DNA from 3 places in the Variovorax frigidus genome. Region 2 is predicted to be linked to each of the others. Evidence: riboswitches for the same ligand, from Rfam matches in the RefSeq annotation. Region 2 holds a riboswitch; each other region holds the start of a gene.
The links. Region 2 has a riboswitch for glycine ahead of ACSFBC_RS21760 (FAD-dependent oxidoreductase). Riboswitches for the same ligand answer to the same signal wherever they lie in the genome.
Positions count from the first base shown of each region.

Region 1 (9,550 bases), on a different contig from region 2:
CCGCCGGATGCGTGTGCTCGCCCAGCGGCAGCAGGTCGCGGATGTGCGCCTGCACCTGCTGCAGCAATGTCTGCGGCTCGGCCTCGTCGAACAGGTCGATCTTGCTGTCGCCGAAGCGCTGGCGCGTGGCGTCGGCGTCGTCGAAGGCGTCGAGCTGGCGCACGAAGTCGCGGCCCTGGCGGCCCCAGGCCGCGAGCAGCGGATGGCCGTGCGCATGCATCTGCTCGAGCGGCACCAGCGCCAGGTCGCGTTCGCCGCGCAAGGGCTGGCGGCGGCGCTCCATGCGCAGCAGTTCGCGGCCTTCGATGATGTCGGCCCAGTGGTAGCGGCTGGGGTTGGGGATGGCCAGCAGCACCTGGCTGTGCGCGGACAGCGCGGCCAGCGCCTCGAGCGTCTGCATCGGCACGTGCGTCATGCCGAACAGCATCACGCGGCGCGCCACCGGCGTGGCCGGCACCTTGCCGGCATCCAGTGCGGCAATGAAGCGACGGTGCAGATTCGAGCGCGCGGCGAAGCGCTCTTCCCCGCTCAGGCCATCGAGCAGTTCGCGCCACAGCGCGGCCTGCCAGCACTGGTCGGGCGGCAATGCGGTCTCGCCCCTGGGGCCCGGCAGCACTTCGCGCCCGGCCTCCCAGGCCGCGAGCCAATCGCCGCGGTAGACCTGGTATTGGTCGTAGAGATCGGCCAGCCGGCCCGCGAGCTGCAGCCGCCGGCCCATGTCGCCGTCGCGCAGGAAGCCGGCCAGCGGCTCGTAGCCCGGCTGCGGCGCGAGCATGGGCAGCAGGTTCATCAGGCGCCAGGTCAGCGCCTGCTTGTCGAGCGCCGAGCGGGCAGGCACGGCGTCGCGGCCCAGCACCTGGCGGTAGCTGCGCCAGAGGAAACGCGCGGGCAATTCGACGCGGGCGGCCGCACACACGCCGCTGCGCGCGGCCATTGTCATCTTCAGCCACTCGGCCACGCCGTTGCTCTGCACCAGGAAGATCTCCTCCTCCAATGGCTGCAGCGGGTGGCGCCGGGTCCATTCGAACAACGCATCGCCCAGCAGCTCGGCGCGGTTGCCGTGGAGGACCAGAAGTCCGGGCTGGAGGTCGGAGGGTGTCATGCGGGGAAGGAGCGTCGGAGGAATTGAAGCGTAGCCGAGTGCGCCTGATTCTCGCCGCATGGCATTTCTAGAGCGATTGTTCGCGCGATGGAAACACGGCGTGCACGAAGTGGCGCTGTGTGGGACACAAAACATCAACACACTTGCGACACGGTGTTGCCATGCGATGGCCAGCCGAACCGATCACCCTGCAGATCCACTTCCAAGGACCTCTCATGAAAACGCTCTCGCTCATCGCCGCCACCCTGTCGCTGTCGATCTTCTCGCTGGCCCACGCCGAAACCTACGACGGCGTGCACGCCGCCAACTCGGTGAAAAGCCGCGCCGAAGTCGCCGCCGAAGCCGAACGCACCGCCGCCTCGCCGAACCAGAACGTCGCACGCGGTTCGCGCGGCGCCGAGCCTTTCACCTCGACGGCCAGCCGCGATGCGGTCTACGCCGATGCGGTCAAGCAAGCCAGCGCACCCGACCAGAACGTGTCGAGCGGCTCCAAGGTCAACAGCCGCGTGATCTCGACGATGGCGCGCACCTCGGCACCGGTGCAGGCGCAGCAGCAACGCCCTGCCGCCGCCAACTGATCGACGCTTGATCTGAAAGAAAAGCCGGCCCGCGCGCAAGCGAGGGCCGGCTTTTTCGCGCGCCTCAGTCTTCCGCGACGAGGCGCGCGCCGGCCCACTTCTGCTGCTCGCACAACTCGCGCACCACATCGCGGATCAGTTGGCAGATCGCGCGCTTGGCATTGGTCATCGGCAGGTGCCGCGAGACGCACAGCCCCAGCCGCCGCACCATCGCGTCGGAGGCGATCGCATGCGCCACCAGCCGGCCGTCCTCGACCTCGCGCTGCGCCAGGCCCAGCGGCATGATGGTCGGTCCGATGCCGGCCTCCACCGCGCTCTTGAGCACGTAGACCGAATTGATTTCGGCGGCGATGCGCTGCGCGCGGTACGCGCCGGCCTCGAGCGCGGCGTCGACGATCCAGCGCGTGCAGTGGCCATGGTGATTGCTGGGCAATACCAGCGGCCGCGCGATGGCCTGCGCCACCGTCACGTCGCCGGGCGGCGGCGCGCCCTCGTCCTGCGCGGCGTGGATCAGCACGAAGGCCTCGTCGACCAGCGGCGTGAAGGCGATGTCCTGCGGCAGCATGCCGGGCGTGAAGACCGCCACGTCGACGCGGCCGCGCAGCATCTGGTCGGCCATGTTGCCGGTCAGCTCTTCGTTGAGATGGAAAACGATGTTCGGATAGCGCTTCGCCGCGGCCCGCAGCAGCGGCAGCGCGAGCGTGGCGGCCACGCTCTGCGGCAAGGCCGCCACCACCGAGCCCACCACCGCATCGGCCGCGCAGTGCACGGCCGCCCGCGCGTCCTCGATCTGCTTGGTGATGCCCTGCGCGTATTCGTAGAACACCTTGCCGCTGTCGGTGAGCACCACGCCGTTGCGGCTGCGCAGCAGCAGCTGCGTGCCGAGCTCGGCCTCGAGTTCCGACAGCTGCCGGCTCAGCGCCGATTGCGCCACGTGCAGCTGCTGCGCCGCGCGCGACACGCTGCCGCTGTCGGCGATCGACAGGAAATACTTGAATTGACGCAGTTCCAACGCAGGAGCCTCCAGCGGCCATTGTCGTCGGACCCGCGCGCCGACGGCGTCAGCGCAGCGCTTCGAAGGGCACCACCTTGCCGGGATTGAAGATGTTGTGCGGGTCGAGCGCGTGTTTCACGGCGCGCATCAGCGCCACTGCATGCACCCCGTGCTCCTCGACCAGGTAAGGCATCTTGTGCAGGCCCACGCCATGCTCGCCGGTCGAGGTGCCGCCGTGGCGCAGCGCGCGCTGCACCAGCCGGTGGCTGAAGGCCTCGGCCGCCGCGACCTCGTCGGCGTTCAGCGGATCGAACAGCACCAGGCAATGGAAGTTGCCGTCGCCCACGTGGCCGAACACCGGCGCCAGCAGGCCGTGCGCGCCGATGTCTTCCTGCGTCTCTCCGATGCAGGCGGCCAGCGCCGACAGCGGCACGCAGGCGTCGGTGGTCATGCTGCGGCAGCCGGGGCGCAACTGCAGCGACGCGAAATAGGCGTGGTGGCGCGGCGTCCAGAGCCGCGAGCGCTCCTCCTGCAGCGTGGCCCACTGGAACGCGCCGCCGCCGTGGCCCGCCGCGATCTCGCGCACGATCGCAGCCTGCTCGTCGATCTGAGCCTGGCTGCCGCCGAACTCGAGAAACAGCGTGGGGTGTTCGCCCAGCGCCGTGCGGCTGTGCGCATTGACAGCGCGGATCGTCAGCGCGTCCAGCATCTCGGCGCGTGCGAGCGGCACGCCGAGCTGGATCGCCTCGATCACGCAGTCGACCGCGTCGCGCACGGCGGGGAAATGCACCACCGCCGCGGCCACCACCTCGGGGTGCGGGTGCACGCGCACGGTGGCTTCGGTGATCAGCCCGAGCGTGCCCTCGGAGCCGCAGTAGAGCTGCGTCAGGTTGTAGCCGGCCGAGCTCTTGCGCGCCTGGGTCGCGGTGCGCACGATCTCGCCGTCGGCCGTGACCACGGTGAGGTTGACGACGTTGTCGCGCATCGTGCCGTAGCGGACCGTGTTGGTGCCGGAGGCCGCGGTCGCGACCATGCCGCCCACCGTGGCGTCGGCGCCGGGATCGACCGAGAAGAAAAAGCCCGTGCCGGCCAGCGCCGCGTTGAGTTGGTTGCGCGTGACGCCGGCCTCGACAGTGACGTTGAGGTCCTCGGTGCGGATCGCGAGCACCTTGTTCATTTGCGAGAAGTCGATGCAGACGCCGCCTTCGACGGCCAGCAGGTGGCCCTCGATCGACGAGCCGACGCCGAAGGCGATCAGCGGCACGCGTTCGGCCGCGCAGGCGCGCACCACGAAGGCGGCCTCTTCGGTGCTGTGCACGTAGACCACCGCATCGGGCGGCACCGGCAGGTAGGCCGACTCGTCGCTGCCATGCTGCAGCAGCACCGAAGCGCCGGTGGAGAAACGCGCGCCGAAATGCGCCTGCAGTTGCGCGGTCAGCGCGGGCGAAGGTGAGCGGCGCGGGGCATGCAGCGGCGCGCCCGCTGCGGTGTTCGCGTGGGGGGACATGGGGGCTCCTGTCAAAAAAGGGCGTACCGCCGCTCAGCGGTTGCCGCGGGACGCAGCCGTGGGCTTGGCCAACACCAGCACCAGCACGGCCCCGAGCACCAGCAGCCCGGCCAGCATGTGCAGGCCCGAGTCGGTGCTCTTCGTGATGTCCTTGATCACGCCGATCAGGAAGGGCGCGGCAAAGCCCGAGAGGTTGCCGAAGGAATTGATGAAGGCGATGCCGGCCGCCGCGGCCGCGCCGCCCAGGAAGCTGGTCGGCAGGCCCCAGAACACCGGCAGCGTGGCCATGATGCCCATGGTCGCGATGGTCAGGCCCGCCATGGCCCAGACCGCGTTGCCGTGCATGGCCACGCTCAGCACCAGGCCGAGCGCGCCCACCACCGCGGCGACGGCCGAGTGCCATCGGTGTTCGAGCCGCTTGTCGGCGCTGCGGGCCACCAGGTACATCGCGACCACGCCGAAGGACCAGGGGATCGCGCTCAAGAGGCCGATGTCGAGCGCGCTCTTCACGCCGATCGACTTGATGATGCTGGGCAGCCAGAACGAGATGCCGTAGAGCCCCGCCGTGAAGGTGAAGTACACCAGCGCCAGCAGCCACACGCGGCCGTTGGTCAGCACGCTGAGCACCTTGGCCTCGGACTTCCCGCTGCCGTCGGCCGCGATGTCGCGCGCGATCAGTTCGCGCTCGGCCGGCTCGAGCCATCGCGCGTCCTTCACGCGGTCGTCGAGGTAGCGCCAGACCAGGAAGCCCATGGCGACCGTCGGCAGGCCCTGCAGCAGGAACAGCCACTGCCAGCCCTGCCAGCCGTTGACGCCGGCCATGCTCTGCAGGATCCAGCCCGAGAACGGCCCGCCGAGGATGCCCGCGAAGGGAATGGCGGCCAGGAACAGCGAGGTCGCCTTGCCGCGGCGCGCCGCCGGGTACCAGTAGGTGAGGTACAGGATGATGCCGGGGAAGAAGCCCGCCTCGGCCGCGCCCAGGAAGAAGCGGACCAGGTAGAAGGACATGGGCGTCGTCACGAACATCGTGCCGGCCGACAGCAGGCCCCAGGTCACCATGATCCGCGCGATCCAGCGCTTGGCGCCGACCTTGTGCAGGATCACGTTGCTCGGCACCTCGAACAGGAAGTAGCCGATGAAGAAGATGCCCGCGCCCAGGCCGTAGACGGCTTCGCTGAACTGCAGCGCGTCCTGCATCTGCAACTTGGCGAAGCCCACGTTGACACGGTCGAGGTAGGCGACGATGTAGCAGACGAAGAGCAGCGGGATCAGCCGCCAGCTGACTTTTCGGTAGACCGCGTCCGCGGCGAGGGAGGCGCCGGCGCCCGACGAAGGGCGCGGCATGGCAGAGGTGTTCATGGAGAAGGTCCCGGGTGACAGCCGGGCATGTTCTCACGCCCGGCGATGCGCGAATCGTCGCGCGCGCACCGCCGCCCGCCGCAGCGGGTTAACGCGGAAAATTCATACCGATGGGCGAAGCGCGCATCTCGCGCCGAGATGGCTCAGGCCGCGCGGCCGCGCCGATCCGGCGCCAGCACGGTCGAGACGACGGCCCGCGCGGGGGTCGGCCCGCAGAAGGCGAAGTCGACCTCGGGCCGCCGGCCCGACATCAGTTCGGCCAGCGCGCGGCCCGAACCGCAGCCGTGCGTCCAGCCCAGCGTGCCGTGGCCGGTGTTGAGGAACAGGCCCTGCACCTTGCTGCGGCCGATGTAGGGCACGTTGCCTGGCGTCGCCGGACGCAGGCCGGCCCAGTAGCTCGCGAGCTCGGGCCGGCTCACGCCCGGGAAGATGTCGAGCGTGCGGCGCACGATGGCTTCGCAACGCACCGGGTTCAGCGACAGGTCGTAGCCGTTGAGCTCGGCCGTGCCCGCGATGCGCAGCCGATCGCCGAAGCGCGAGAAGACCAGCTTGTGCTCGTCGTCGGTCAGGCTCACGCTGGGCGCCTTGTCGGCATCGAGGATGGGCAGCGTCGCCGAGTAACCCTTGGCCGGATAGATGTCGAGCGACACACCCGCGCCGCGCGCGAGCGGGGCGCTGAAGCTGCCCAGCGCGAGCACGTAGGCATCGCCCTGCACCACCTCGTACATGCCGCTCTCGCTCGCGATCTCCACTCCGCGCATCGCACCGCCTTCGGTGCGCAGCCGCTGGACGCGCACGCCGTAACGGAACTGCACGCCCTGCTCGGCCGCCTTCTGCGCGAGGCCGGTGGTGAACTTGTGCACGTCGCCCGATTCGTCGGCGCTGGTGTAGGTGGCGCCGGCCAGCCGCGGGCGGATCGCGGCCATGGCGGGGTCGATGCGCACCACCTCGTCGGCATCGATCACCTGCCGCTCGCAGCCCAGCTCGCGCATGATGCGCGCCGGCTCGAGCGCCAGATCGAACTCCTTCTGGCTGGTATAGAAGTGCAGGATGCCCTTGGTCAGGTGGTCGTAGGCGATGCCGGTGTCGCGGCGCAGCTGCTGCAGGCTGTCGCGGCTGTAGGTGCCCAGGTTGAGCAGTTGCACCATGTTGCGGGTCGAGCGCTTCGCGCCGCATTCGGCGAGGAACTTGAGGCCCCAGCGCCATTGCGCGGGGTCGGCGCGCAGGCGGAACAGCAGTGGCGCATCTTCCCGGCCCAGCCACTTGAGCAGCTTGAACGGCGCCGAGGGGTTGGCCCAGGGTTCGGCATGGCTCACCGAGATCTGGCCGCCGTTGCCGAAGCTGGTCTCGCGCGCGGCACCGACATTGCGCTCGAGCACGGTCACTTCATGGCCGGCCTGCCGCAGGTACCATGCGGTGGCGACGCCGATCACGCCGGCGCCCATCACGATCACTTTCATCATCATCTCCAGTTCGAAAACGCAAAAGAAAAAGGGCCGGCGACCAGAATTGGTCGTCGGCCCCACTGTCCTTTTGCCTGAGAGATTCACCGCGTCCTGCGACGCGGTTTGCACCTTCGGCGGCGGCTCGGCATGACGCCGGCAGCACTCTCCAGTTTGATGATGAATCCAGTACGGGACCTGAGCGTTTCGGGGATGCGCCTTCGGTAGAACGACCCCTGGGGGTCGTTGCTTCTCCTGGAAGGCTTGCATTATCCCGCCATTGCACGAAGGCTGGCAACTCCGCGGCTTCACACCGCGATCGGTGGGCCCAAAGAAAACGGCCCCGAAGGGCCGTCGTCCATCATGCTGCGAACAGCAATTACTTCTTGGCGGCAGCCTTCTTGGCCGGTGCCTTGGCGGGGGCCGCTGCGGCCTTTGCCGGAGCCTTCGCAGGTGCGGCAGCCTTCGCCGAAGCCTTGGCAGGTGCCTTGGCAGGAGCGGCAGCAGCCTTCTTCGCGGGTGCGGCAGCGGGCTTGGCAGCCACGGCAGCCTTCTTGGCGGGTGCAGCAGCCGGCTTTGCAGCGACCTTGTCGGCCTTGCGCTTGGCAGCCTTGGGGTCGATGGCGGCCTTGAAGGCAGCGCCCGGAACGAACTTCGGCACCTTCTGGGCGGCGATCTTGATCTTCGTGCCGGCTTGCGGGTTGAAGCCCGAACGTGCAGCGCGTGCGACTTGCTTGAAGGTGCCGAAGCCCACGATCTGGACCGGGTCGCCCTTCTTGACCGCGGCGACGATGGCACCGGTGATGGTCTCCAGGATGCGGGCCGCTTCGGCCTTGCTGGTGTTGTGGGCGGTGGCGATTTTCTCGACGAGTTCGATACGGTTCACTGAATTTTCCTAAGATGAGTTGGCCGTTTCTCTCAACGGCCGCAAGGCCTGATACGGCTGCAATGCGGCGCGGAGTGTAGCCGGAGCCGCAACAGTGCCGCGGAAATCGCCCTCCGGGCACCCTTCTGCGCGCACCGGATTTGAGCCCTCTTCAGACACCCGATAGCCCGGCGACCCCTCTGGAAAGTACCCTCGCGCAGCCATGAACCCAAATCGCCCGGTGCTGCCTTCTCTGTCGAGACAACGCGTGCGCATCGGCCCCCGCTTCAGTCCCTTGCGCGAATGCAGACCGCAGCTTCAGCATTCCACGATGTTCACGGCCAGCCCGCCGCGCGAGGTTTCCTTGTACTTGGTCATCATGTCGGCGCCGGTCTCGCGCATGGTCTTGATCACCTGGTCGAGGCTCACGTGGTGCACGCCGTCGCCGTAGAGCGCCATGCGCGCCGCGTTGATGGCCTTGACCGAGGCCACGGCGTTGCGCTCGATGCAGGGGATCTGCACCAGCCCGCCCACCGGGTCGCAGGTCAGGCCCAGGTGGTGCTCCATGCCGATCTCGGCCGCGTTCTCCACCTGCTCGGGGCTGCCGCCCAGCACCGCGCACAACCCGGCCGCGGCCATCGAGCAGGCCACGCCGACCTCGCCCTGGCAGCCCACCTCGGCGCCGGAGATCGAAGCGTTCTCCTTGTAGAGCAGGCCGATGGCCGCGGCGGTCAACAGGAAGTCGACGACCCCGCGCTCGCTGGCGCCGGGCACGAAGCGCATGTAGTAGTGCAGGACCGCGGGCACGATGCCGGCCGCGCCGTTGGTGGGTGCCGTGACCACACGGCCGCCCGCGGCGTTCTCCTCGTTGACGGCCAGGGCGAAGACGTTGACCCAGTCGATCACCGTGAGCGGGTCCACCATGGCCGCGCGGAAGTCCCCGAGCCGCCGCGTCAACGCCGCGGCCCGGCGCCGGACGCGGAACGGCCCGGGCAGCACGCCGTCGGTGCGGCAGCCGCGCTCGACGCAGGCCTGCATCACCTGCCAGATCCGCAGCAGGCCCGCATCGGTCTCTTCGTCGGTCCGCCAATGCCGTTCGTTGCGCCGCATGACGTCGCCGATGCTGCAGCCGTGCTGCGTGGTCAGGCCCAGCAGATCGGCACCGCTGTGAAAGGGCCATTCGAGGATCTCGGTGTCCGGCGCGATCAGCTTCTGCCGCGAACCGTCGCCGGCCACGGTCTCGCTCACGACGAATCCGCCGCCCACGGAGTAGTAGGTCTTCTCCAGCAACCTGCCGCCGTCGCCATCGAAGGCCGTGAATCGCATGCCGTTGGGATGGAAAGGCAGTGCCTTGAGGCTGTAGAGCAACAGGTCGGCCTTCTCGTCCAGAGCGATGGTGTGAACGCCGGCCAAGTGCAACGACTTGCGGCCACGGATGTCGGCCAACAGGGCCGGCACCGCATCCACGTCGACGGTGTCGGGCTCGTGGCCGGCCAGGCCCAGCAGCACGGCCACGTCGGTACCGTGGCCCTTGCCCGTCGCACCCAGCGAGCCGAACATTTCAGACACGACGCGGCGCACACCGCCCAGCAGGCCCGTGTCCTCCAGCGCCTTCGTGAACAGGCGCGCGGCCCGCATCGGGCCGACCGTATGCGAGCTCGAAGGCCCGATGCCGATCTTGAAGAGGTCGAAGACGCTGACTG
Region 1 covers NZ_JBPJZF010000003.1:92,960-102,509, reverse strand. The annotation lists gene recC (exodeoxyribonuclease V subunit gamma) at 1-1,102, opposite strand, end outside; gene ACSFBC_RS09835 (DUF4148 domain-containing protein) at 1,318-1,680, shown strand; gene ACSFBC_RS09830 (LysR family transcriptional regulator) at 1,745-2,692, opposite strand; gene ACSFBC_RS09825 (FAD-binding oxidoreductase) at 2,742-4,181, opposite strand; gene ACSFBC_RS09820 (MFS transporter) at 4,215-5,540, opposite strand; gene ACSFBC_RS09815 (D-amino acid dehydrogenase) at 5,684-7,000, opposite strand; glycine riboswitch at 7,056-7,165, opposite strand; partial or broken gene ACSFBC_RS09810 (HU family DNA-binding protein) at 7,479-7,868, opposite strand; gene ACSFBC_RS09805 (L-serine ammonia-lyase) at 8,166-9,550, opposite strand, start outside.
Region 1: linked by a shared signal. The riboswitch ahead of ACSFBC_RS09815 (D-amino acid dehydrogenase) and the one ahead of ACSFBC_RS21760 (FAD-dependent oxidoreductase) in region 2 are both predicted to bind glycine.

Region 2 (9,550 bases):
GCCATGCCCAGCAACAGGCCGGCCACCACCTCGGACACCGAGTGCGCATGCAGGGCCAGCCGCGACATGCCGATGGCCGCACCCAGGCACCAGCCGGCGCCCACCGCGAGGGCGCGGGTGCGTGGCGAGCCGCGTGCGCTGGCCAGCCACAGCAGCACCGACCACACGCTGGTGCCGATCGCCGTGTGGCCGCTGAAGCCGGTGAAGTCCCAGCGTGCACTGCCGATGCCCCAGCCCATGAAGGCCAGCTTGCTCAGCAGGATCAGGCCGCCGCCCGCGCCGAAGGCCAGGCACCATGCGAAAGCGGCCCGGCGTCCGTCGCGTGAGACCCACAGCCCCAGCGCGAGCAGCAGGGACAGCGGCAGCATCAGCGCGCTGTCGCCCAGCCAGGTGAAGGCGCGCCAGGCGTCCGCGGGAACGGTGTCGAGCAAGCCCGCCATCAAGCCGAAAGCAGCCCGCTCACGCGCGACTGAAGCAGTTCGGGCGTCGTCTCCCGCGCGGCCACCACCGTGCCCACGTGCAGGCCGACCCGGCTGAACAGGCCGCGCCGGAAGGGCTGCACCATCGCCACGTTCTTGCCCTCGCGCACTTCGACGCGGCTGAAGAAGGAGCCCCAGAGGTTGGTCAGCGCCATCGGGATCACCGGCGGCTCGACGCCCGCGGCGCGCGCCCCGGCGAGGATCTTCATGATGCCGCCCTTGAAGGGCTGCAACGTGCCGTCGCTGGTGATCGCGCCCTCGGGGAAGATGGCCAGCAGGTCGCCTTCGCGCAGCACCTCGACGGCCTGTGCGAACGCGCGCTCGTAGGCGGCCGGATCGTCCTTCTGCGACGCGATCGGAATCGCCTTGGCCAGCCGGAACAGCCAGCCCAGCACCGGCACGCGGAAGATCCGGTGGTCCATGATGAAACGGATCGGCCGCGGGCTCGCCGCCATCAGCAGCACCGCGTCGATGAAGCTCACGTGGTTGCACACCAGCACGGCGGCTCCCTCGGCCGGGATGTGCTCCTCGCCCCGGAGATCGAAGCGGTAGATGAAGCGCGACAGCACCCAGGCCACGAAGCGCAGCAGGTACTCGGGCACCAGCATGAAGATGTAGAAGGCCACCAGCGCATTGGCGATGCCGGTGAACAGGAAGATCTGCGGGATGGTGAAGCCGGCCCCGAGCAACGCACCGGCGATCACCGAACTGGCGATCATGAACAAGGCATTGAGGATGTTGTTGGCCGCGATGATGCGAGCCCGGTGCGTGGGCTGGCTGCGCAGCTGGATCAGCGCATACATCGGCACGCTGTAGAGCCCGGCGAACAGCGACAAGAGCCCGAGGTCGGCCATCACGCGCCAGTGCGCGGACTGCGCGAGGAAGGCGCCCAGGCCCATCTCGGGGCCGGCCGGCAGGCCGCGCGAGGCGAAGTACAGGTCGATCGCGAACACGCTCATGCCGATCGCGCCCAGCGGCACCAGGCCGATCTCGACCTGGCGCCGGCTCAACGTCTCGCACAGCAGCGAGCCGATGCCGATGCCGACCGAGAACACCACCAGCAGCAGCGAGGCGACCTGCTCGTTGCCGTGCAGCACCTCCTTGGCGAAGCTGGGGAACTGGCTCAGGAAGACCGCGCCGAAGAACCACATCCACGAGATGCCCAGCAGCGAGCGGAACACCACGATGTTGCCGCGCGCCAGCTTCAGGTTGCGCCAGGTTTCGCTGAAGGGGTTCCAGTTGACGACCAGCTGCGGGTCGGTGGCCGGCGCCGTCGGGATCGCCTGTGCGACGCCGCGGCCGACCAGCGCCAGCAGCACGCAGGCCACGGCCACGCTCGTGTGGCCGATCTGGGGCAGCGCCACCAGCAGGCCGCCCGCCACCTGGCCCAGCAGGATGGCCACGAAGGTGCCCATCTCGACCATGCCGTTGCCGCCAGTGAGCTCGCGCGCCGCCAGCACCTGCGGCAGGTAGGCGAACTTGACCGGGCCGAAGAGCGTGGAGTGCAGCCCCATGAGAAACACGCAGGCCAGCAGCAGCACCGCATCGGCGCGGAAGAAGCCCCAGGCCGCAATCACCATGATCGCGATCTCGAGGTTCTTCACGAAGCGGATGATCTTCGTCTTGTCGTACTTGTCGGTGAGCTGGCCGGCCGTGGCCGAGAACAGCAGGAAGGGCAGGATGAACAGCGCGCCGATCACAAGGCCCGCCATGGCCGGCGGCATCCAGCTCAGTTGCAGCTGGTAGGTCACCATCACGGTGAAGGCGAACTTGAACAGGTTGTCGTTGGCCGCGCCCGCGAACTGCGTCCAGAAGAAGGGTGCGAAGCGCCGCTGCTTGAGCAGGGCGAACTGGTTGGCGTGGGCGTCGGATGCCATGGCGGGTGCTGTCATTCGAATGTCCCTGTCGGGCTCCTCAGGCCGTCAGGGCGGCTGCGCGTGGATTGTGCCGCAGGGGCCTGCCGCCATGCATGAAGCATCTGCAAGGCCGGCCATGCGGCGCAGGCCGCCGCGAGGTGCTTGAGGCTGTGGCCCGACACCCATTGGCCGGTGGCCTGGTAGATCACCTCGTCGCCGAGCTCCAGCAATTTGGCCAACCCGTAGCAGCAGATGACCAGCCCGAGCCGGAGGCCGAGCGCGCCCGGCACCGGCCGCAGCAGCGCCAGGCCGAGCACCAGCAACATGCCGCCGAACTGCAGCACGGCCCAGGGCAGCACGTCGCCGCGCAGGTGGCAGACCGCCAGCGCCCACCCGCCGGCCACGAGCATGGCGCAGGCCGCCGGCCAACCGGCACGCCGGCCGACGCGCTCGCCGACCGCCAGCCCGACCATGCCGGCAAACGCGACGGCCATGCCGAGGCGGTCGGCCGTGAGCCGCAAGGCATCGGGATGCAGGTGATAGAAGGCCGAGCCGGCGGCGGTGAAGACCAGGCCCGCGAAGAAGAGTTGCGCACAACGCCGCGGGCCGGCCTCGCCAGCCGGCGAGGCCTGGAGGCGGTGCAGCCGGACCAGGCCCCAGAGACCCAGCAGCGCGAACGGCAGGTTGCTCAGCACGTCCATCGCATGGGGCAGGCCCAGCCAGTGGCGGCCGTCGGCAAAGCCGGCGCCCGCCATCGGGTCCGGCAGCGCCGGCCCGAGAGCGGCCACGAGCACGCCCAGCAGCAGCACGGCCAGCAGCGCACGTTCGCGGCCGTCGAGCGCGGGGAAGAAGCGGCGAAAAGATCGGTTCATGGCTCGAATCTAGGCGTCTGCGGTGTTTTCCTGGCATCGAAAATCGATACGGTTCATCGATCGAGCCCATTCGGTATCGTCCTGTAATACCCTCTCACCCATGAGCACCACTGTCGATCTGGTTCAGGCCCTGAAGAACGAACTGAAGAACGCCCGCATGACCTATGCCGATCTGGCCCGGTCGCTGGGCATGGCGGAGTCCAGCGTGAAGCGCATGCTGGCCAAGTCCGACATGCCGCTGAGCCGGGTCGATGCGATCTGCCGCGCCCTCAAGATGGATTTTGCCGAGCTCGCGCGGCGTGTGGCCGACGCCCAGCCGCTGCTGCGCGAACTCACGCTCGAACAGGAAAAGGCGGTGGTGCGGGACAAGAAGCTGATCCTGGTCGCCATCAGCGTGCTGAGCCAGTGGACGCTGGAGCAGATCGTCGGCGCCTACCGCCTGAGCGAGGCCGAATGCATCACCTGCTTCGCCCAGCTCGACCGCATCGGCATCATCGAGCTGCGGCCGCTCAACCGTTACCGGCTCAAGCTGGCCAAGACCTTCCGCTGGCGCCCGCACGGGCCGGTGATGAACTTCTTCCGGGACAACGTCGTGCTCGACTACTACAGCGGCGGCTTCGACGGGCCGGCAGAGGGACTGCTGCTGGTGCATGGCTCGATCAGCCGGGCGCTGGCGCCGTCCTTCCTCGAACGGCTGCAACGCGTGGCGCAGGATTTCGCCCAGCAGCACCAGACCGATCAGAAGCTTTCGCCCGACGACCGGGAGGGCTACACCTTGCTGCTGGGCATGCGCAACTGGGAATTCGAGGCCTTCACCCGCCTGCGCCGCAATTGAAAATCGGCATGTGGCGCCGATGCCGCATGTTTCGATTCATATTCGACCTATATCGAATGCAGATTTATTTATTTTGTCAAGACGGGTAAACTCCTATTTCTGCAGAAAAGAGGGTCTCCGGCCCCACCGCACGCGCAAACTCCCATGAACGCCGAGGTGAACCGCCCAGCCGGTTCGACGACTGCCTCATTTCGATTCGCCGTCTGAAGAGCCATCGCCCCGCGCGATGCACCGAAGGAGCAAACCCGTTGCAAGGCGCAGCGGGCGAATCTCTCAGGTACCCAGGACAGAGGGAGCGGCAACCTGAACCCCGGACCTGGCCCGCACTGCGAAGTGCGGCGGTCCGCCGTTTGTGCCTTCCCACAAGGAATCGGACCATGCGCGTGATCGTTCTAGGCGGCGGTCTTCTCGGCGTCGCCTCGGCTTATTACCTCCAGCAGCTCGGCCATGAGGTCACGGTGATCGACCGTCATGCGGCACCTGCCGCCAAGGCCCGCGGCATGGCCAGCGCCCCCCTGCGCGCGCCGCCGGCGCCGCCGCCCGCGCGCAGCCTGTGCGGCACGGCAATCGACGGCCTGCGCCGCCGTCTGCGCCGCGTGTCCGGCTACCTGACCGGTGTGCGCCACCGGCCGGCCGCGCGCCTGGAGCACATGGTGCGCCTCGCCACCTACAGCCGGCAGACGGTGCACGAGCTGCGCAAGGAAGCCGGCGTGTCGCAGGACCTGCGCAGCGCCGGATGGATGCGCGTCTACACCGATGCCAAGGCCTTCGAGGCTCTCACGCACAACGTGGGCCGGCTGCAGGCGCTGGGCTGCTCGCTGCAGCTGCTGTCGCCCGATCAGGCCATCGGCATCGAACCCTCGCTCGATCATCTGCACGGCCAGCTCGCCGGCGCTGCGTACACCCACGAAGACATCTCGCGCGACCCGGCGGCGTTCGCGGCCAGCCTCGCCTTCATGTGCCGCGCCGCCGGCGTGCGCTTCCTGATGAACCACTCGGTGATCAAGCTGCATGCGCACGAGGGCCGCATCGATCAGGTGGAACTGGCCAATGCCGACGGCGAGCACAGCAGGCTGCGCGCCGATGCGTACGTGCTGGCGCTGGGCACGGGCAGCGTCCCCCACGCGCGGGCGCTGGGCATCGCCATGCCGCTGCGGCGGATGCGCGAGTACGTCATGGTGGTGCCGATCCAGGACATGGCACGGGCGCCGCAGGTAATGCTCAACGACCGGCAAGGCCGCCTGCGCATCCGGCGCATCGAGACCCCGGAGGGCGAACGGCTGCGCGTGTGCTGCATGGTTCGCCTCGCCACCGACGCGCAGGATCTCCCCGACTCGGCGCACTTCGCGCGCATGCTGGCGCGGGTCGAGACCCTGCTGCCGGGCGTGGTCGACCCTTCGCGCGCCGAGTTCTCCAGCACGCTGCACGCGCGCAGCGCCAGCGGCATGCCGCTGATCGGCCGCACGCCGCTGCGCAACCTGTTTCTCAACACGGCCCCTGGCGCGCAGGGCTGGGTCAACACCTGCGGCGCGGGCAAGTCGATCGCACGCATCGTGAGCGGGCTTTTGCCCGAGGTCGAATTCGCCTTCGCCAAGGGCTGAGCCCCGGGCGGGCTCAGTCGGCGACGAACACCGTCAACACGCCGGTGTAGCCGTACACGTGGTGCCGGGCGATCTCGCCGGCGGCGAAGAAGCCGGTCAGCGGCACATCGCCCAGCGCATGCCGCACGATCTGCATCTCCGCGCCTGGCGCACCGAAATGCGCGCCGCCGCGCCCCGAACAGCTCACATACACCGCGCCCGCGATGCGGCGCGCCGGATGCGGCGCGGCCTCGGCCTCGCCGGCCGCGACCGCGCGGGCCGTGGCCAGCGTCTGCTCCTCGGGCTCGAGCTCTTCGCGGATCTCGGCGCAGATGCGCATCAGGTCGGCACGCGCGGCCTGAGGGCTGCGCCGGCAGAAGCTCATGCGCATGCCGGCCTCGGCCGTGTCGGCGATCGCGATGCCGCGGCGCGTCGGGTCGAGGCCGATGATGTGGCGCACCAGCACGTCGGCGCCGAGGTCGCCGGTGCGGCGGATGCCGTCACTGCCGGCGTCGACCAGCCCGACCAGCGTGGCGCGCACCACCTCGATCGCCTCCTGCGGCGCCTCGAGCGAGATCTGCAGGTCGTTCAGCAGCACGTCGAGCGCGGGCTCGCCGTCGAGCTGAAGCAGCAGGTTGCCGTCGACCTCGGTGATCTCGCGCTCGCGCGACACCGGCTCGCAGCCCTGCGTGACGCGCGACACCAGCCGCACGCCTTCGCTGAACACCACGCCGGACATGCCGCCCGAGAACACGCCGCGGGCCGCGCCGTGGCCGCGGATGTTGCCGTTGCCGCCCAGTGCGAACTGCAGCGCCCCGCGGCGCCCCGACGACAGGCCGCCGAAGAGGTAGCCGGTGTCGGTGCGCCCGGCCATCTCGCCGACCAGCTCGGCCAGTTCCGGCGTGCCCGGGTCGGCATGCACCAGCGCCGTGTGCGCCTCGAAGCCGCTCATCTCCGAACTGCCCAGCGGCGCCACGCCGGAGAACACGCGGTACTGGTCGCTGGGCAGCGCGCACAGCATCACGCTCAGCGCCGGTTCGTCGAAGTACTCGGCATTGTTGGCCGCGACGCCGAAGCCCACGGTGCCCGACCAGTCGGTGATTTCGGGCAATTCGGCCCCGAGGTGGTCGAGGATGTCCTGCGCCTCGGCCGCATAGTGGTCGGTGATGTAGAGCAGGCCCAGCGTGGGGGCGGCGGCGTAGTCGGGCAGCGCCATCTGCGCGCGCAACTGCGCGAGCGCGAGGCCTGCCGCCATCCGCCATTGCGGATGGGTGGCGTGGCCGGTGGGAAAAAGCTTCATGCGCGCGGTCCGGGGTCCTGGAGAGAGAAAAGAAGGGATTCAGCCGCGCGCGCGCCGGGGCGCGGCTGCGGCGGGAGGTTTGGCCGCGGCCTTGCGCGGGGCGGTCTTGCGGGCGGGCGCCTTCCTGGTCGCCGGCTTCGCTGCGTGCGGCTGTGTCGGTGTCGCGCCCGGCATCTTGGCGTGGGCCGCCTCCTGCATCGCGGTGCTGGCGATCTGCTGGAATTGCTGCGTCAGCGCGTTCCACCACTGCAGCGGATCGACCACGCCTGGCGCCGCGGATGCTTTCTCGTCGGTGGCCTCGGCGGCGGGGGCGGGCGCCGGTTCAGGCGCAGGCGCAGGGGAAGGTGAAGCGACGGCCGACTCGGTCGCCGTCGCCGCCGGCCGGGTGAACACCTTGGCCAGGTCTTCCATCTGCACGTTCATGCCACGCAGCGTCGACAAGGTCATCTTCTGCACCTCGAGCGCCTGGATCGTCGCTTTCAACGCGTGGCCGTTCTGCTCGAGCCAGTACTGCACCGTCTTGAGCTCCTGGATGCGCTTTTCGAGTTCCTCGACGCTGAGCGTCGGCGCCACCCAGTTCGACAGGCTGGGCATGCCGGTGGCGGTGCCGCCACCGGAGGCTGCGTTGCCGGCCAGCCCCTTGAGAAAGTCGAAGCCGGGAACGAACTGACTGAAGGCAAAAGGGGAATTCGCGTCGCTCATGGCTGTCTCCGGCAGTGGTGGGCGCCAGCTTACCCCAGGCCGCTGGCGCGCGGCGGTCCCCCTCAGTGGCGGTGGGCCGGTGCCGCAGCACCGGCGGCGGCACCCGGAGCGACGCTGCGCACCGGCACGTTCAGCGCCAGCGTGCTCTTGGCGCCCTTGGCGTCCTCGAACTGCAGCGTGATCGGCAAGGTCGCGTCCTTGACGATGGGCTGCTTCAGGTCCATCAGCATCAGGTGATAGCCGCCCGGCTTGAGTTCGACCGTGCGGTGCGCAGGCAGCTCGACGCCGGACACGCCGCGCATGCGCATGGTGTCGCCCTCCATCTTCATTTCATGGACTTCGGCCACACCGGCGGCCGGCGTGGTCGCGCCGACCAGCTTGAGGCCTTCGTGGGCCGTGAGCTTCATGAAGGCGCCGGTGCCGCTTTGTCCAGGCACGGCGGCACGGACCCAGGCGTCCTGCACGTCGACCGGCGCGGCCGTCTGGGCCCAGGCCGAAACACTGGCTGCGATGGCGATGCAGGCTGCGGCGCTGCGAAAGGGGGTGATGAAAGTCATGCGGAAACTCCTTGGAGACAGGAAAACGTCGGGGGTCGAACGGGCGGCGGCGGTCTGCGGTGCAGGGCCTGCGGTGTCTCGCGCGAGCGGCAGGCACCGGCGCGGAAAAGACGGAAAAACGGATCAGGCGCGAAGCGGCGGCCCGCGGGCCGGCAGCGGCGCGGCGGCGAGCGCCACGCGCGTGGCCTCGACCGATCGCACCAGGCGTCCAATGGGCAGCAGCACCGGCCCCGGCCGCTGCGACGCGGCCTGCGGCGGCGCCCCGCCCGGCAGGCACAGCGGGCAGTCGATGTGGCTCGCGCCGACCTCCTGCAGGCCGTCGATCGTGTGAACCACCATCTTCACGGTGCCGACGCCGGAGCACACGAGTTCCAGCGCCTGCGATTGCACCAGCGGCGATGCCGCGGCCACACCGAGCGACAGCACGAAACCCCACAGCACGAAACGGCCGAGCACGCCGAGACGGCAGAGGCGAAGGACGTGGCGCAGGACGGCAGGCATGGAAGCGGCGATTATGGCGCCGGCACCTGCCGCGTCACGCGGAAGCCCCGGGCCGCCAGCACGGCCGGCAGGCCCTTCGGCCCGACCATGTGCAGCGCGCCAACCGCGGCGAATAGGCGGCGTCCCTGGTCATGCAGGCGAGCGATGCCGTCCGCCAGGCCGGGGTTGCGGTCGTCCAGCAGCCGCTTCAGCGCGCGCTCGTCAGCCGGCGTCTTCACGCAGTCGCACCAGCGGCGGTAGTCGGACAGCTTTTGCCAGTCGCTGGAAGCCCAGACCTCGGCGAGTTCGGCGCCGAGCGCGCTCGCCTGCCCGGACTCGAGTTCGTCGAGCATCTCGTCGACCTGCGCGATCTCGTCGGCCTCGCTGTCCCCCGCCAGCGCTCGCAATTGCGTGCGCGCATCCTCGAGCGCGACGATCGGCTTGGCCTGGCTGCGGGCGTGCAGGCCGAGGAAATGCTCGCTGCCCCATTCCGCGAACAGCCCCTGGTGGCGCACCGCGAGTCCGGCCAGCGTGCTGGCTTGCAGGATCGGCCGCAGGCGCGCCAGCGCATCGGCCGGCAGACAGGCGATCGCGATCTGGCGGTCGAGCCGGCGCTGGCGATCGGGCGTGAGGATGCGGGCCACGGCGGCGGCATCGAGCGGCGCGGCGAACACCGCCAGCGTGGCCGGGTCCGACAGGTCGAGTTCCAGCGCGATGACCTCGCTCTGCCGCAGCGCCGTGCCCACCTTCTTGCCGGGATGCACCCAGGCCGGCTTGCCCACATGCAGGGTGCCGTACAGCCACGAGGTGTGGCCGCCCTTCTCGAGGCGCCACAGGAAGCCCCGGTCCTGCGCCTGCTTCGAGGCGTTCTGCACCTCGTCCCATGAGG
Region 2 covers NZ_JBPJZF010000007.1:221,438-230,987, forward strand. The annotation lists gene ACSFBC_RS21740 (phosphatase PAP2 family protein) at 1-431, opposite strand, end outside; gene ACSFBC_RS21745 (MFS transporter) at 440-2,356, opposite strand; gene ACSFBC_RS21750 (hypothetical protein) at 2,368-3,207, opposite strand; gene ACSFBC_RS21755 (helix-turn-helix domain-containing protein) at 3,308-4,042, shown strand; glycine riboswitch at 4,236-4,342, shown strand; gene ACSFBC_RS21760 (FAD-dependent oxidoreductase) at 4,420-5,643, shown strand; gene ACSFBC_RS21765 (FIST signal transduction protein) at 5,657-6,922, opposite strand; gene ACSFBC_RS21770 (PhaM family polyhydroxyalkanoate granule multifunctional regulatory protein) at 6,962-7,624, opposite strand; gene ACSFBC_RS21775 (copper chaperone PCu(A)C) at 7,687-8,181, opposite strand; gene ACSFBC_RS21780 (DUF2946 family protein) at 8,305-8,682, opposite strand; gene ACSFBC_RS21785 (TraB/GumN family protein) at 8,694-9,550, opposite strand, start outside.

Region 3 (9,550 bases), on a different contig from region 2:
GCTGCAGCAGGGCACGGTCGACGGCCAGGAGAACCCGCTGCCGGTGATCATGTCGGCCAAGTTCTCGCAGGTGCAGAAGCACCTGACGCTGACCGGCCATGTCTACTCGCCCTGCATCTTCGTGATGAACAAGGCCGCCTTCGACAAGCTCGGCGCCGCCGACAAGACCGCCTTCCTCGAAGCCGCCAAGGTGGCCGTCAAGGCCAACCGCGACCGCGTCGACCAGGACGATGCCAACGGCGTGAAGGAACTCCGCGCCCAGGGCATGACCGTGATCGATACCATCGACAAGGCCAAGTTCGTCGCGATGCTGGCCCCGGTGAATGCCGACTTCGAGAAGCAGTTCGGCAAGGCCAACCTCGACAAGATCCGCGACGTCAAGTAACGCTCGGGCCGCCATCCCCGCGGGATGGTCCGATGCCCGCCGTGCAACCGGCGGGCTTTTTTGTTTTCTCGAACGGCTTTGAGATGAAAGAAAAATTCCTTGGATTGGAGCGCTGGACGACGACTGCGTCGATGGTGCTCGCCTGCCTGATGCTGGTGATCGCCTCGGCGCTGGGCGTGTTCCAGATCGTCACCCGCTTCGTGCTCGAACAACCCGCCGAATGGAGCGAGATCCTGATCCGGGTCAGCCTGATCTGGATGGTCTTCCTCGGCATCCCCATGGCCTTCCGCCAGGGTGCGATGGTGAGCGTGGACGTGCTCTACCGCTGGAGCCCACCGCGTTTTCGCCGCGTGCTCGACGCCGTCGTGAGCATCGCGGCCCTGACGCTGATGCTGATCATCCTCTGGTACGGCTGGGACTACGCGATGCGTGGCCGCGTGCAGACCATGGCCGGGCTCGAGAGCCTGTCGATGGTCTGGGCCTATCTCGCGCTGCCGGTCGGCGCCGTCTTTTCCCTGTTCGGCATCGCCGGCAATTTCCTCGATCCGAAGCGGCTCGAGCTGGAGACTGCGCAATGACGCCAGTGATGGTGATGACGATGGTGCTGTGTTTCGCACTGTCGGTTTCGGTGGCGGTGTCCATCGGCCTGGCGTCGATGGTGGGCATCCAGGTGACGGGCGCCAACATGCTGATCTCCGCCAAGGAGATCTTCAACTCGATCAACAAGTTTCCGCTGGCGGCGATTCCCTTCTTCATCCTCGCGGGCAACCTGATGGAAACCGGCGGCATCTCGCGCCGGCTCGTCGAGTTCGCCAAGAGCATCGTGGGGGGTGTGCAGGGCGGCCTGCCGATGACCTGCGTGCTGACCTGCATGATCTTCGCAGCGGTCTCGGGCTCGTCGGTGGCGACCACTTTCGCGATCGGCGCGATCCTGATCCCGGCGCTCATCAAGCACGGCTACCCGCGCTCGTACGCGGCGGCCCTGCAGGCCACCAGCGCGGAGCTGGGCGTGATCATTCCGCCGTCGATCCCGATGATCCTCTACGGCGTGAGCGCCGAAGTGTCGATCGGCGAACTGTTCATCGCGGGCTTCGGCCCGGGCATCCTGATCAGCCTCGCGCTGATGCTGTTCGTCTGGGTCTACTGCAAATGGAAGGGCTGGGGCAAGACCGACGGCGAAGGCCGCATGCCCTTCGGCCGCGCGCTGTGGCAGGCCGGCTGGGCCCTGCTGATGCCGGTGATCATCCTGGGCGGCATCTACGGCGGCATCTTCACGCCGACCGAAGCCTCGGCGGTGGCGGTGTTCTACGCGCTGATCGTGGGCGTGGTGATCTACCGCGAGATCAAGCCCAAGGATCTGTACGTGATCCTGCGCAAGTCGGTGCTGTCGTCGGCGGTGATCATGTTCATCATCGCCAACGCAGGGCTGTTCGCGTTCCTGATCACGCGCGCGGGCGTGCCCGACGCCATCGGCCACTGGCTGCAGGAGGTGCTCAAGTCGCCTGCGATGTTCCTGCTGGGCGTGAACGCGGCGCTGTTCGTCATCGGCATGTTCATCGAGACCAGCGCGGCCATCATCGTGCTGGCGCCGATCCTCGCGCCGGTGGCGGTGCACTTCGGCATCGACCCGGTGCACTTCGGGCTGATCATGGTGGTCAACCTGGCCCTCGGCATGATCACGCCGCCCTTCGGCGTGAACCTGTTCGCGGCCTGCACGGTGGCGCGCATCTCGCTCGACCGCATCGTGAAGCACCTGATTCCGTTCGTGCTGGTGATCCTCGCCTGCCTGATGGTGATCACCTACGTGCCCTGGGTCTCGCTGGCCCTGCGCGACCTGGTCTACGCCAGGTAGTCGCGGCGCAGGTACACGCTCGGCGGCACGCCGAGCGTGCGCCGGAACATCGCCGTGAACGCGCTGGGGCTCTCGTAGCCGTGCGACAGCGCCACCTCCAGGATCGACGCGCCGGCCGCCAGTTTCGGCAAGCTCAGCAGCAGCCGCGCCTGACGGCACCAGGCGCCGAAATTCATGCCCGTCTCGCGCTGGAACAGCCGTGCCAGCGTGCGGGGGTTCATGTGCAGCCGCTGCGCCCAGTCGTCGAGCGCGGCGGGCAGCGACGGGTCGCGCACCAGCGCTTCGCACAGCGCGGCCAGGCGCGCATGGCGCGGCATCGGCACATGCAGCGACAGCACGGGCGCGGCCTCGATCTCGTCGAGCATCAGCTCCATCACGCGCTCGTCGCGGCCGCCCGGCGCGTAGTCCAGCGGCAGCGAGGCGGCCGTGACGATCAGCGCACGAAGCAGCTCGCCGACCTGGATCACGCGGCATTGGCGGCCCAGGTCCGCCCGCATGCCGGGTTCGACGAAGACGGTGCGCATGCGCACCGCGCCCGCCATCCGGATCTGGTGTTCCATGCCGCCCGGCACCCACACGCCGCGCCCCGTCGGCACCACCCAGCTGCCGGCGGCGGCGCTCACGATCATCACGCCCGAAATCGCGTGGATCAGCTGGCCGCGCCGATGCGTGTGCGGCGGAATGAAGGCATCGCCCTCGGGGTCGGTCGCCAGCACCGCGACGGCGCGCGGGGTCGACTCGCCCTCTTCGGGCCGCAAATTCAGCGGCGGGATCGGTTTGTCATTCTTTGTCCATTTCGCGACGATTCTTGCCGATTCATAGCGAGATGATCCTTCCATCGCTTCCTACGATGCCTTTTTCCTCCAGGCACACATGAAAGAAGCGATCGAATGAACAAGCGCCGACTCGGGCTGCTCACCGGCACCCATGCCGTCAATGACCTCTACCAGGGCCTCGTGCCCGCCCTGCTGCCCTTCATGGTGCTGGAACGGGGCTACAGCTACACCGCGGCCGCCGGCCTGATGCTGGCCGCCACCGGCCTGTCGAGCGTGGTGCAGCCGCTGTTCGGCCTGTACGCCGACCGCCATCCCCGCAGCTGGCTGGTGCCCACGGGCTTCCTGGTGGCGGCGCTGGGCGTGGTGCTGGCGGGCATCAGCCACGACTACCTGCTGACCTGGATCGCGATCGCGCTGTGCGGCCTGGGCATCGCGGCCTACCACCCGCCCGCCACCGTGGCCGCACGCGCGGCCGGCGGCGCGTCGCAGAAGGCGATGAGCGTGTTCTCGGTGGGCGGCACCATCGGCGCCTCGTTCGCGCCGGTGCTGGCCGCCACGGTGGTCGGCGGCGGCGGCCTGTCGCGCAGCTACCTGCTGGGCTTGCCGGCGCTGGCGATGGGGGTGGTGTGGCTGGTCGCCAACGCCGGCCGCGGCGCCGCCTCGGCGGCCACCGCAGCCGCCGCGCGCCAGACCCGCAGCGAAGTGCTCAAGCCGCACAACGACTGGCGCGCCTTCGGCCTGCTGGTGGCCACCATCGTCGGCTGGTCGATTCCCTACGTCACGGTGCTGTCGATGCTGTCGCTGCGCATCACGCGCGACCTGCACGGCACGAGCTTCCAGGGCGCAGCCGCCTTGACGGCTTTCACCGCCGCAGGCGCCGTCGGCACGCTGCTCGGTGGCTGGCTGGGCGACCGCATCGGCCGCATGGGCACGATCCGCACCGGCTACCTGCTCGCCCTGCCTGCGCTGGCCGGCCTGGTGCTCGCGCCCAGCGCGGGCTGGGCCATGGCCTGCACGGCGCTGCTCGGCCTGTGCATGTTCCTGCCCTTCGCGGCGCAGGTCACGCTGGCGCAGGACTACCTGCCGCGCAATCCCGCCACGGCCAGCGGCATCACGCTGGGGCTGGCGCTGTCGGTCGGCGGACTGGTGTCGCCGCTGTTCGGCATGCTGTCGGACGCACGCGGACTCGGCGTCACGCTGACGGTGGTGCTGGGCGTGCTGTGCGTCGCAACGGTGCTGGCCTTGCGGATGCGCAACCGGTCGATGCAGCCGATGGTCCCGGCGGTGGAAGCGGCCGCGGCCTGAACCCTTTGGCTGTCACCGAAAAATCATGAGGATGTCATCGCGCTGCGCCATGCTCCGGCCCTCGATCCCCGAAGGCTGTGGTTGCCATGTTTCCCTCCAAGACCGACAAGGCGCGCGACGAACTGCATGGCGGGCGTCGCACGCTGAGCCAGCGCGAGCGTGCGCTGCTGCTCATGGCCGACGGCCGGCGCTCGCTGAGCGACTTCAGCCCGCTGTTCGCCAACCGGGACGAAGCCGCGCAGGCGATCCAGACGCTGATGCAGCGGGGCTATCTGGAGGCAGCGGGCACCGTCTCGGCGGCGCCGACCGCCGTGCCGCTGCCGCTCGGCACGGCCGCCGACACCTTCGACGGCAAGCGCTCGCTGGCCACCACGCGCATGTTCCTGTTCGACATCTGCGAACGCATGTTCGTGCGCCGCGACCCGGGGCTCGCGCAGCAGATCCGCAATGCGCTGCGCGAAGCCCGCGAGCGCGAGCCGATGCTGGAGATCGCCGCGCTGATGCTCGCCGAGGTCGAGAAAAGCGCCGGCCCGGAACGTGCCGACGCGCTGCGCGAGCGCATCGACCGGCTGCTGCCGCTCGTTGAAATCGTTCACTGACGCGCCGCCCTGCTCCCGGCGATCCACTACACTTGCGGGGTCAGGAGAGAGCCCCGCGCGACGGGGCCGCCGAAGGCGCAGGGGATTCCCGAACGCTCAGGCAAAAGGACTGACGAGGCGCCGGTGACCACCGGCGTTTCCTTGCTGGAGAGAGGCCGCCGTACCGGAAACGACGCAGCGGCCCACCGAAGGAGCAACCCCCGATCGTGGGGCGAATCTCTCAGGTAAAGCGGACAGCAGGGGTGGCCCGTGGCATTGCAGCCATGGATTTCGACTGCCCCTTTGGAGTGCCGCCTGGTGACTTCTTCCGCCCCCGCTACCGAACTTCTCCAGACCCCGCTGCACGACCTGCACGTCGAACTCGGCGCCCGCATGGTGCCCTTCGCCGGCTATTCGATGCCGGTGCAGTACCCCACCGGCCTGATGGCCGAACACAAACACACGCGCACCGCCGCCGGCCTGTTCGACATCTCGCACATGGGCCAGTTGCGCCTGGTCGGCCCCGACGCCGCGGCCGCCTTCGAGACCCTGATGCCCGTCGACGTCGTCGACCTGGCACCCGGCAAGCAGCGCTACGGCCTGCTGCTGAACGACGAGGGCGGCATCCTCGACGACCTGATGTTCTTCAACGAAGGCCACGATTCGCTGTTCGTGATCGTCAACGGCGCCTGCAAGGTGGCCGACATCGCCCACATCCGGCAGCAGATCGGCGCGCGCTGCGAAGTGCAGCCTCTGCCCGACCACGCGCTGCTCGCGTTGCAGGGCCCGCAGGCCGCGGCCACGCTGGCACGGCTGTCGCCGGGCATCGAGCGCTTCGTGTTCATGACCGGCGGCGCGGTGCAGATCGGCGGCATTCCGGCCTTCGTCACGCGCAGCGGCTACACCGGCGAGGACGGCTTCGAGATCTCGGTGGCCGCGAAAGACGCCGATGCGCTGGCCCGCCTGCTGCTGGCCCAGCCCGAGGTCCAGCCCATCGGCCTGGGCGCGCGCAACTCGCTGCGACTCGAGGCCGGCCTGTGCCTCTACGGCAACGACATCGACACCACGACCACGCCGGTCGAGGCCTCGCTCAACTGGGCGATCCAGAAGGTGCGCCGCACAGGCGGTGCGCGCGCGGGCGGCTTCCCGGGCGCCGACAAGGTCCTGGCCCAGCTGGCCGCCGCGACGACCGGCGCCGCAGGCCACACCGACCACGACACCCTGAAGCGCAAGCGCGTGGGCCTGGTCGCGCTCGAACGCATCCCGGTGCGCGACGGCACGCTGCTGCAGTCCTTCGAAGGCCACGCCATCGGCACCGTCACCAGCGGCCTGCTCGGCCCCACGGCCGACCGCTGCATCGCCATGGGCTATGTCGCCACCGCCTTCGCCGAACCCGGCACGCGCGTGCAGGCCCTCGTGCGCGGCAAGCCGGTGCCGATGGAGGTCTCGACCCTGCCCTTCGTTCCGACGCATTACTACCGCGGCTGAACCCCGCGGCGCCGGCTAGGCTCTGCACCCCTGAACATTTTTTCCACGAGGAGTTTCTTCACCATGAGCATCAAGTACACCAAGGACCACGAATGGGTCGCGGCCGAAGGCGATGCCGCCACCGTCGGCATCACCGTGCACGCGCAGGACGCGCTGGGCGACGTGGTCTTCGTCGACCTGCCCGAAGTCGGCAAGACCTTCGCGCAGGGCGAAGTCGCCGGCGTCGTCGAGTCGGTCAAGGCCGCGGCCGACGTGTTCATGCCCGTGTCGGGCGAGATCGTCGAAGTCAACGAGGCGCTGCGTGCCGACCCCTCGCTGGCCAACAGCGACCCGCTGGCCAGCGGCTGGTTCTTCAAGGTCAAGCTGAGCGAGCCCGCGCAGCTCGATGCGCTGCTCGAAGCGGCCGACTACGACAAGTTCGCTTCCGAAAGCTGATCCCGCTTCTGCTTCTTCGTCCCCGTCTTTTCTTCACCGCCATGTCGACCACCTTCCCCACCCTGCACGAACTTGACACCGCCGACGAGTTCATCGCCCGCCACATCGGCATCGAAGCGGCGGACGAGGCGCGCATGCTGCCGGTCATCGGCTCGGCCACGCGCCAGGCGCTGATCGACGGCATCGTGCCCGCGGCCATCCGCCGCTCGAAGCCGATGCAGCTGCCGCCCGCGGTGAGCGAGGCCGATGCGCTGGCCGAACTGAAGAAGATGGCGGCGAAGAACAAGGTGGCGCGCAACTTCATCGGCCAGGGCTACTACGGCACGCACACGCCCGGCGTGATCCTGCGCAACGTCCTCGAGAACCCGGCCTGGTACACCGCCTACACGCCCTACCAGGCCGAGATCTCGCAGGGCCGCATGGAGGCGCTGGTCAACTTCCAGACCATGGTCTGCGACCTGACCGGCATGGCGATCGCCAACGCCTCGATGCTCGACGAGGCCACCGCGGCGGCCGAGGCCATGACGCTCGCCAAACGCAGCGTCAAGAGCAAAAGCAACATCTTCCTGGTGGCGGGCGACTGCCATCCGCAGACCATCGAGGTGCTGCGCACGCGCGCGGCGCCGCTGGGCATCGAGATCAAGGTCAGCACCGCCTCCGAAACCCTGCCGCACCTGATGGCGAGCTGCGAATTCTTCGGTGTGCTCGCGCAGTACCCGGCCACCACCGGCCAGGTCCACGACCTGCGCCCGCTGGCCGGCCATGCGCACGCCTGCGGCGCGGCCCTGTGCGTCGCGGCCGACCTGCTGGCGCTCACGCTGCTCACGCCGCCCGGCGAGTGGGATGCCGACATCGTCTGCGGCACCACCCAGCGCTTCGGCATGCCGATGTGCAACGGCGGGCCGCACGCGGCCTACCTGGCCTGCCGCGACGCGTTCAAGCGCTCGCTGCCGGGCCGGCTGGTCGGCGTGAGCGTCGACGTGCATGGCGCCCCCGCCTACCGCCTCGCGCTGCAGACGCGCGAGCAGCACATCCGGCGCGAGAAGGCCACCTCGAACATCTGCACGGCGCAGGTGCTGCCGGCCGTGGTGGCCAGCATGTATGCGGTCTACCACGGCCCCGCGGGCCTCTTGCGCATCGCGCAGCGCGTGGCCGCGCTCACGGGTGTGCTGGCCGCGGGCCTGGAGCAGATGGGCTTCGAGCTGGCCCACGCCACGGCCTTCGATTCGCTCACGGTGAAGAGCGGCGACGGCACCTCGGCGATCCTCGAACGCGCCCGCAGCGCGGGCGTGAACCTGCGCCACCGGCTGCAGCAGCACCTGGGCATCTCGCTCGACGAGACCCACACGCGCGCCGACGTCGAGACGCTCTGGGCGCTGTTCGTGCGTCCCGGCACGCCGATGCCGCGCTTCGACACGCTGGCCGAGACCGCCGAGGTGCGCATTCCGCAAGACCTGCGCCGAACCAGCGCCTTCCTCACGCACCCGGTGTTCAACACCCACAAGAGCGAGACCGCGATGCTGCGCTACATCCGCAGCCTCTCGGACAAGGACCTCGCGCTCGACCGCAGCATGATCCCGCTGGGCAGTTGCACGATGAAGCTCAACGCGACCAGCGAGATGATCCCGATCACCTGGCCCGAGTTCGCGAACATCCATCCCTTCGCGCCCGCCGACCAGCTGCAGGGCTATGCCGAGCTCGACGAACAACTGCGCGCCTGGCTCTGCGAAGCCACGGGCTATGCGGGCATCAGCCTGCAGCCCAACGCGGGCTCGCAGGGCGAGTACGCGGGCCTGCTCGCGATCAAGGCCTTCCATGCCTCCAAGGGCCAGGGCGGCCGCAACATCTGCCTGATCCCCTCGTCGGCCCACGGCACCAACCCGGCCAGCGCGCAGATGGTGGGCATGCAGGTGGTGGTGACCGCCTGCGACGCACAGGGCAACGTCGACCTCGACGACCTGAAGCGCGCCTGCGAAAAACACAGTGAGCATCTGGCCGCGGTGATGATCACCTACCCCAGCACGCACGGCGTGTTCGAGACTCGCGTGAAGGAACTCTGCGCGCTGGTGCATTCGCACGGCGGCCGGGTGTACGTCGACGGCGCCAACATGAATGCACTGGTGGGCGTGGCCGCACCGGGCGAGTTCGGCGGCGACGTGAGCCACCTGAACCTGCACAAGACCTTCTGCATCCCGCACGGCGGCGGTGGGCCGGGCGTGGGTCCGGTGTGCGTGGTCGACGACCTCGTGCCCTTCCTGCCCGGCCATGCGACCGCGGGCATCGGTTCCGAAGGCCCGGGCGCCGTGTCCGCCGCACCGCTGGGCAACGCCGCCGTGCTGCCGATCAGCTGGATGTACTGCCGCATGATGGGCGCCGACGGCCTGCAGGCTGCCACCGAAACCGCGATCCTCTCGGCCAACTACATCAGCGCGCGCCTGAAGGACCACTACCCCACGCTCTACGCCAGCCCCAACGGGCACGTCGCGCACGAGTGCATCCTCGACCTGCGCCCGCTCAAGGAAACCAGCGGCGTGACCGCCGAGGACGTGGCCAAGCGCCTGATCGACTACGGCTTCCACGCGCCCACGCTGAGCTTCCCGGTGCCCGGCACGCTGATGGTCGAACCGACCGAGAGCGAGCCGCTGGCCGAACTCGACCGCTTCGTCGACGCGATGATCGCGATCCGCGGCGAGATCCGGCGCATCGAGGAAGGCGTCTGGCCGCAGGACGA
Region 3 covers NZ_JBPJZF010000004.1:386,121-395,670, forward strand. The annotation lists gene ACSFBC_RS14090 (TRAP transporter substrate-binding protein) at 1-385, shown strand, start outside; gene ACSFBC_RS14095 (TRAP transporter small permease) at 469-963, shown strand; gene ACSFBC_RS14100 (TRAP transporter large permease) at 960-2,237, shown strand; gene ACSFBC_RS14105 (AraC family transcriptional regulator) at 2,225-3,001, opposite strand; gene ACSFBC_RS14110 (MFS transporter) at 3,128-4,318, shown strand; gene ACSFBC_RS14115 (hypothetical protein) at 4,405-4,917, shown strand; glycine riboswitch at 4,957-5,031, shown strand; glycine riboswitch at 5,052-5,164, shown strand; gene gcvT (glycine cleavage system aminomethyltransferase GcvT) at 5,212-6,384, shown strand; gene gcvH (glycine cleavage system protein GcvH) at 6,448-6,819, shown strand; gene gcvP (aminomethyl-transferring glycine dehydrogenase) at 6,861-9,550, shown strand, end outside.
Region 3: linked by a shared signal. The riboswitch ahead of gcvT (glycine cleavage system aminomethyltransferase GcvT) and the one ahead of ACSFBC_RS21760 (FAD-dependent oxidoreductase) in region 2 are both predicted to bind glycine.